2 linked regions of the Marinobacterium aestuarii genome follow. The protein of the gene in region 1 binds, or shares a complex with, the protein of each later gene. Links are inferred from orthologs where the notes say so. Each region holds a gene or a part of one and is shown in the gene's direction. Other genes may lie near its edges.

Region 1 (3,248 bases):
GCTCTGAAGGTGCTGGTGGATGACGGCCGGGTGCGTTATGTCGGCCTGTCGAATGAGACGGCCTGGGGCACGATGGAGTTCTTGCGCCTGGCCGACAAGCTGGATTTGCCGCAGGTCGTCTCGGTGCAGAACCCCTACAGTCTGCTGAACCGCAGCCTGGAAGTGGGGCTTGCCGAAGTGATGCTGCGCGAAAATGTCGACCTGCTGGCCTATTCGCCGTTGGCCTTTGGTGTGCTCAGTGGCAAGTATCTGGACGGTGCCAGGCCAGACGGCTCGCGCCTCAAGCTGTACCCCAACTATCAGCGCTATCTGACCGAGCAGGGCCAGGCGGCGACCCGGGCCTATGTGGCACTGGCGCAGGATGCCGGGCTCGATCCATCACAGATGGCGCTGGCCTACGTCAATGGCCGGCCTTTCCTGGGTAGCAATATTATCGGCGCCTCGAAAATGGATCAGCTGCGCAGCAATATAGCGTCGCTGGATCTGGTATTGAGCGACGACATGCTGGCGCAGATTGAAGCCATTCACGCCCGTTATACCTATCCCTGCCCCTGAAAAGCGACCTGCGCTAGCGGCCTCGCTAACGCTTTTCGGCAGTATTCCAGGGCGCTGAGACGGTGCGGATACACTATCCGCGCCGCCTCACGCGGCCTCGTCTCGCCACTTCTAAATCGGCGTTCTTAGTCCCGCAGGCTGATGACCGGCCAGCCGCGCTCGGTCGCGGTGCGTGTCAGTATTTCATCGGCATCCACCGCGACAGGATTCTCCACCAGCTCCAGCAGTGGCAGGTCATTCTGCGAGTCGCTGTAGAAATAGCTGCCTTGCAGTGTGTGCTTGTTGTGCTGCAGCCAGTGGTGCAGGCGCTCCACCTTGCCTTCGCGAAAGCAGGGCGTGCCCGCGACCTTGCCGGTATAGCGCCCGTCTTCCATCTCGGGATCTGTGGCCAGCAGGGCATCGACACCCAGCTTGCGGGCGATGGGTGAGGTCACGAAATGGTTGGTGGCCGTGATGATCAGCAGAAAGTCACCACGGGCGCGGTGATCAGCCAGAAGTTTTAGCGCCTTGGGCAGCATCATGGGTTCGACGCACTGCTGCATGAAGAGGTCGTGCCACTGCTGTAGCTGCTGCGTCGAATGCTGGGCCAGCGGGCGCAGGGCAAATTCCAGGAATTCGAAGATGTCCATGGTGCCGGTCTTGTACTGCTGATAGAAGCGGTCGTTGGCCTGCTTGTACTCGGTGGCGTCGACGAGGCCCTGGGCGCACAAAAACTCGCCCCAGGCATGATCGCTGTCGCCGTTTAACAGGGTATTGTCCAGATCAAAAATGGCCAGGCTCAAGGTTGTGCTCCCCTTGGATACAAAAGGCCGATCATAGAGTGTCCGGGGCGGCCTTTCAAACACCGACAGGCGCTGTAAATTGCTGTTGTGAGTGGAGTTTGCGGAATTCGTGAAGTGTGGAACAATAGCAGCGAACTACTTCAGGATATAAACAGTGATTGATTCAGACGGGTTCAGACCGAATGTCGGCATCATTCTGGCTAACTCGCTGGGTCAGGTCCTTTGGGCCAGACGGATAGGACAGGATGCCTGGCAGTTTCCGCAGGGAGGGATTCAGGATGATGAATCTCCCGATGAGGCGATGTTCCGTGAGCTTCACGAGGAAATCGGGCTGCGGGCAAGCGACGTCGAAATCGTTGCTGTCACGCGCGGCTGGCTGCGCTACCGTCTGCCCAAACGAATGATCCGGCGCAATTCCCTTCCGGTCTGTGTCGGCCAGAAGCAGAAATGGTTTCTGCTGCGCATGCTCAGTGAAGATCAGGCGGTTACCATCGACCATACCCATTCGCCGGAATTTGATGGCTGGCGCTGGGTGAGTTACTGGTATCCACTGGGGCAGGTGGTGTCGTTCAAGCGTGAGGTGTACCGCAAGGCGATGAGGGAGCTGTCGCCCAAGCTGGCGCGAGTGGTCGCCCAGCAACGAAAATAACAACTATGGGGTGGGTCAATGCTCGAAATACTGCGCAAGATTGTACAGGAGGTCAGCGCAGCGCCGGATCTTGATTCGGTGCTCGACCTGATCGTGCGCAGAATACAGCGTGCCATGCGGACACAGATGTGCTCTGTGTATTTGTTTAATACCAAAAAGCAGCGCTACATCCTGATGGCGACCCAGGGGCTGAACAAGGATGCCGTGGGGACGGTCAGTCTGTCCGCCTCCGAGGGTATCGTTGGGTTGGTGGGTCAGCGGGCTGAGCCCATCAATCTGGAAGACGCCGCCAAGCACCCTGCGTTTATTTATCTACCCGGTACCGGCGAAGAGCGTTTTCACTCCTTTCTTGGCGTGCCGATCATCCATCAGCGTGATGTTCTGGGCGTGCTGGTAGTACAGCAAAAGGAACGCCGGCGCTTCGATGAAAACGAAGAGGCTTTTCTGGTCACGGTTTCTGCCCAGCTGGCAGGGGTTATTGCCCATGCCGAGGCAACCGGTTCCATTCAGGACGTCAGCGGCAGTCGTCGTGGTGCTGTGATTGAAAGCCGCTTTGAAGGCGTGTCGGCTGCCCCCGGTGTGGCCATTGGCCCTGCCGTGGTCATGGCGCCGCCGGCGGATTTGAATGCTGTCCCCGACAAGCCGGCGACTGATATAGAGGCCGAGATAGCGCTCTTTGTGCGCGCCCTTGAGTCCGTGCGTCACGATATCCGCGTGGTGGGTCGCACCTTGTCCAAACGCCTGCGTACCGAGGAGCAGGCACTGTTTGATGTGTATCTGCGCATGCTGGATGACAACGCCCTGGCCGGCGAAGTCGTCGACAAAATCCGTTTGGGTAACTGGGCGCAGGGTGCGCTGCGCGAGGTGATCAAGGCGCATATCCGCGAGTTTGACGCCATGGATGACCCCTATCTGCGCGAGCGAGCGACCGATATCCGCGATCTGGGGCGGCGTGTGCTGGCCTATATGCAGGAAGCCGCGCCCAAGCAGATCAACTATCCCGATAATACCATTCTGGTCGCGGATGAACTCACCCCGGCGATGCTGGGTGAAGTCCCCACCGAGAAGCTGGCAGGTCTGGTGTCGGTGCATGGTTCCGGTAACTCCCACGCCGCCATCCTGGCGCGCTCGCTGGGTATTCCCACCGTCATGGGGGTGCTGGATCTGCCCTATACCCAGATTGAGGCCCGGGTGCTGATCCTGGATGGTTACTCCGGGCGTGTGTACGTGAACCCGTCGGATGAAATTCAGCAGGTTTACCG
Region 2 (3,059 bases), 4.6 Mb from region 1 along the record:
GCCGCGCACTGGAGCTGGGGATTCACTGCTTCAACATCGAGTCGGAAGCCGAGCTTGAGCGCGTCAGCGAAGTTGCCACAGCGTCGGGCATGACGGCGAAAGTGTCCTTTCGCGTCAATCCGGACGTGGACGCCGGCACCCACCCTTATATTTCCACCGGTCTTAAAGAGAACAAGTTTGGCATCGCCATCGAGCGTGCCCGCGGCGTTTATAGCCGGGCGGCGGAACTGCCCAGTATCGAAATCGTCGGCATGGACTGCCATATCGGCAGTCAGCTGACCGAGCTGCGTCCCTTCCTCGATGCGCTGGATCGTTTGCTGGTACTGGTGGACGAGCTGGCCGACGATGGCATCCAGATCAAACATCTGGATCTGGGCGGTGGTCTGGGCGTGTGCTACACCGACGAACAGCCACCGTCTGCCGCCGCCTACATTGGCGCCGTGCTTGAAAAACTGGGCGATCGTCCGCTGAGCCTGATCTTTGAGCCGGGCCGCTCCATCGCCGCCAATGCCGGGGTCATGCTGACGCGGGTCGAGTTCCTCAAAAGCAACGGTGACAAGAACTTTGCCATTATCGATGGCGCCATGAACGATCTGATCCGTCCGGCGCTGTACAGTGCCTATCAGGAAATCGTGCCGCTGAGCCTGCGTGAAGACGGCGAAAGCAAAATCTACGATCTGGTGGGTCCTGTGTGCGAAACCGGTGACTTTCTCGGCAAGGACCGCGAGCTCAATCTGCAGCCCGGCGACCTGCTGGCGGTGTGCTCGGCCGGCGCCTATGGCTTTGTCATGAGCTCGAATTACAACACCAGGCCGCGTCCGGCCGAAGTCATGGTCAGCGATAATCAGGCGCATCTGGTGCGCAAGCGCGAAAGTATCGGTGACCTGCTGCACGGTGAGCAGTTGCTGCCCAAAGATCATTACTGAGAAGCGAAACAGCTATGTTGGTACGTTTTACCAAGATGCACGGCCTGGGCAACGACTTCATGGTGGTCGATCTTGTCACGCAGCGTGCCAAGATCACCCCCGCGCTGGTGAGCCGTCTGGCGGACCGCAATTTTGGCGTCGGCTTTGACCAGATGTTGCTGGTGGAACCGCCGACGGATCCGAAGATGGACTTTCGCTACCGTATTTATAATGCCGACGGCTCTGAAGTGGAGCACTGCGGCAACGGTGCGCGCTGCTTCGCCAAGTTTGTGCGTGACAAGCGTCTGACCATCAAGCCGGTGATCTGCGTTGAAACGGCCAAGGGCAAGGCGATACTGCGGGTGCTGGAAGACCGCCAGGTGGAAGTGGATATGGGCGCGCCTGAGTTGGTGCCGGCCGAGATCCCCTTTGTGGCGGATGGCATTGAGATCACCTATCCCATTGAAGTGGCTGATCAGTGGCTGGATATCAGCGCGGTCTCCATGGGCAACCCCCACGGCGTGCTGCTGGTGGATGATGTCAGCACCGCTGCGGTGGAAACCCTGGGGCCGCTGCTGGAGCGGCACGAGCGCTTCCCGGCACGGGCCAATATCGGTTTTATGCAGGTTCTGTCCACGAGCGAAATTCGGCTGCGGGTGTATGAACGTGGTGCCGGCGAAACCCGAGCCTGCGGTACCGGTGCCTGTGCGGCCGTTGTGGCCGGGCGTCGCCGCGGCCTGCTGGGTGATGATGTGCGCGTGCATCTGCCAGGCGGTGAGTTGCAGATTCGCTGGGCGGGCGAGGGTTCATCCGTATTGATGACCGGCCCTGCGACAACCGTTTACGAAGGGCAGATTTTCATATGAGCGATCAGGCCAAACAGCAGCCGGGCGAGCTGGACGAGCAGCAGGTGGCGGAGTATCTGGCGCAGAACCCGGATTACTTTTCCCGTCACTCAGGCTTGCTGGAAAAGCTCTACGTGCCCCACGAAACCGGTACCGCCGTGTCGCTGGTGGCGCGCCAGACCGGTGTGCTGCGTGAAAAGAACCAGCAATTGCGCACCCATCTGTCCGATCTGATCGACGTGGCGCGTCACAACGATGTGCAATTCGAGAAGACCAAGCGCATGGTGCTGGCGCTGCTGGGCTGTGAAACCCTGGATGATGTCGCCATCGCCATTGACGAAAGCCTGTGCCGCGATTTTCAGGGCGATATCACAACCCTGATGCTGCTCGGTGACGGCGAAGAAAGTGGTGCCGCGCGCTGGCTGAATGAAGCCGATGCCCAGACGCTGGAGCCCTTGCTGGGAACCAACCTGCCCAGCTGCGGGCGCCTGCCGGAGCCGCAGCATCTGTTTGTGTTTCAGGAGCAGGCGTTCCGGATTCAGTCGGCGGCGGTGGTTCCGCTGGTGCAGGGCGAAACCCTGGGCCTGCTGGCGATTGGCAGCTACGATCCGCATTACTTTCAGAGCAGCCAGGGCACCCTGTTCCTGTGCTATGTCGGCGAAGTGCTGAGCCGGGTACTGTCCCGCATCCTGAGCCGGGGCTGATGTCGCCCGATCCGGATGTGCTGGATGCCTTTGTGCGCTATCTGCGTACCGAGCGCCAGTACTCCGGGCACACGCTGGCCAACTACAGGCGCGATATCGAACGTCTGCTGCGCTATGCCGTGGCGAACAGCCTGAGTGACTGGAACAGCATCAGGCCGCGGGATCTGCGTGCCTTTATCGCCGAAACACACCGCGAGGGGCTGGCCGGCAAAAGCATTCAGCGGCTGCTGTCGGCCATCCGCTCCTTCTATCGCTTTCTTAATCGCGAAGGCCTGAGCCAGCAGAACCCCGCATTGGGTATCAGTGCACCCCGCTCACCCCGGCGCTTGCCCAAAACACTGGATACCGATCAGGCGGCCCATCTGATGCAGATTCCGGTGACCGATGCGGTCTCTGCCCGCGATTGTGCCATGATGGAACTTATCTATTCGTCCGGTCTGCGCCTGGCGGAACTCGTCAGTCTGGATCTGGGGGATATCGATTTTCGCGATGCCAGCCTGGTCGTGACCGGGAAGGGACGCAAGACCCGCATGTTGCCGGTCGGCAGCAAGGCCCTGGCGGCGCTGGACGTCTGGCTGGGGCTGCGCGGCAGTCTGTTGCGCGGC

The links.
Region 2: the proteins of A8C75_RS21590 (region 1) and dapF are in contact, whole or in part, in a solved structure (PDB 5YGU), measured with the Escherichia coli proteins. The link is inferred for Marinobacterium aestuarii from one-to-one orthologs.

What each region holds. Positions count from the first base shown.
Region 1 is NZ_CP015839.1:4,909,017-4,912,264, reverse strand. Bases 309-3,238 are described here. They hold A8C75_RS21590 (RNA pyrophosphohydrolase), read left to right. Parts: upstream 309-1,491; coding sequence 1,492-1,986; downstream 1,987-3,238. Other genes in these bases: ptsP (phosphoenolpyruvate--protein phosphotransferase), read left to right, coding at 2,005-3,238; A8C75_RS21595 (histidinol-phosphatase), read right to left, coding at 681-1,337; A8C75_RS21600 (NADP(H)-dependent aldo-keto reductase), read left to right, coding at 309-555. Also shown: more of A8C75_RS21600, read left to right, coding at 1-308; more of ptsP, read left to right, coding at 3,239-3,248. UniProt on the Escherichia coli protein: Master regulator of 5'-end-dependent mRNA decay.
Region 2 is NZ_CP015839.1:313,655-316,713, forward strand. What follows is about bases 115-2,855. They hold dapF (diaminopimelate epimerase), read left to right. Parts: upstream 115-940; coding sequence 941-1,771; downstream 1,772-2,855. Other genes in these bases: lysA (diaminopimelate decarboxylase), read left to right, coding at 115-926; A8C75_RS01350 (DUF484 family protein), read left to right, coding at 1,768-2,454; xerC (tyrosine recombinase XerC), read left to right, coding at 2,454-2,855. In the rest of the region: more of lysA, read left to right, coding at 1-114; more of xerC, read left to right, coding at 2,856-3,059. UniProt on the Escherichia coli protein: Involved in the succinylase branch of the L-lysine biosynthesis and in the biosynthesis of the pentapeptide incorporated in the peptidoglycan moiety. Catalyzes the stereoinversion of LL-2,6-diaminopimelate (L,L-DAP) to meso-diaminopimelate (meso-DAP).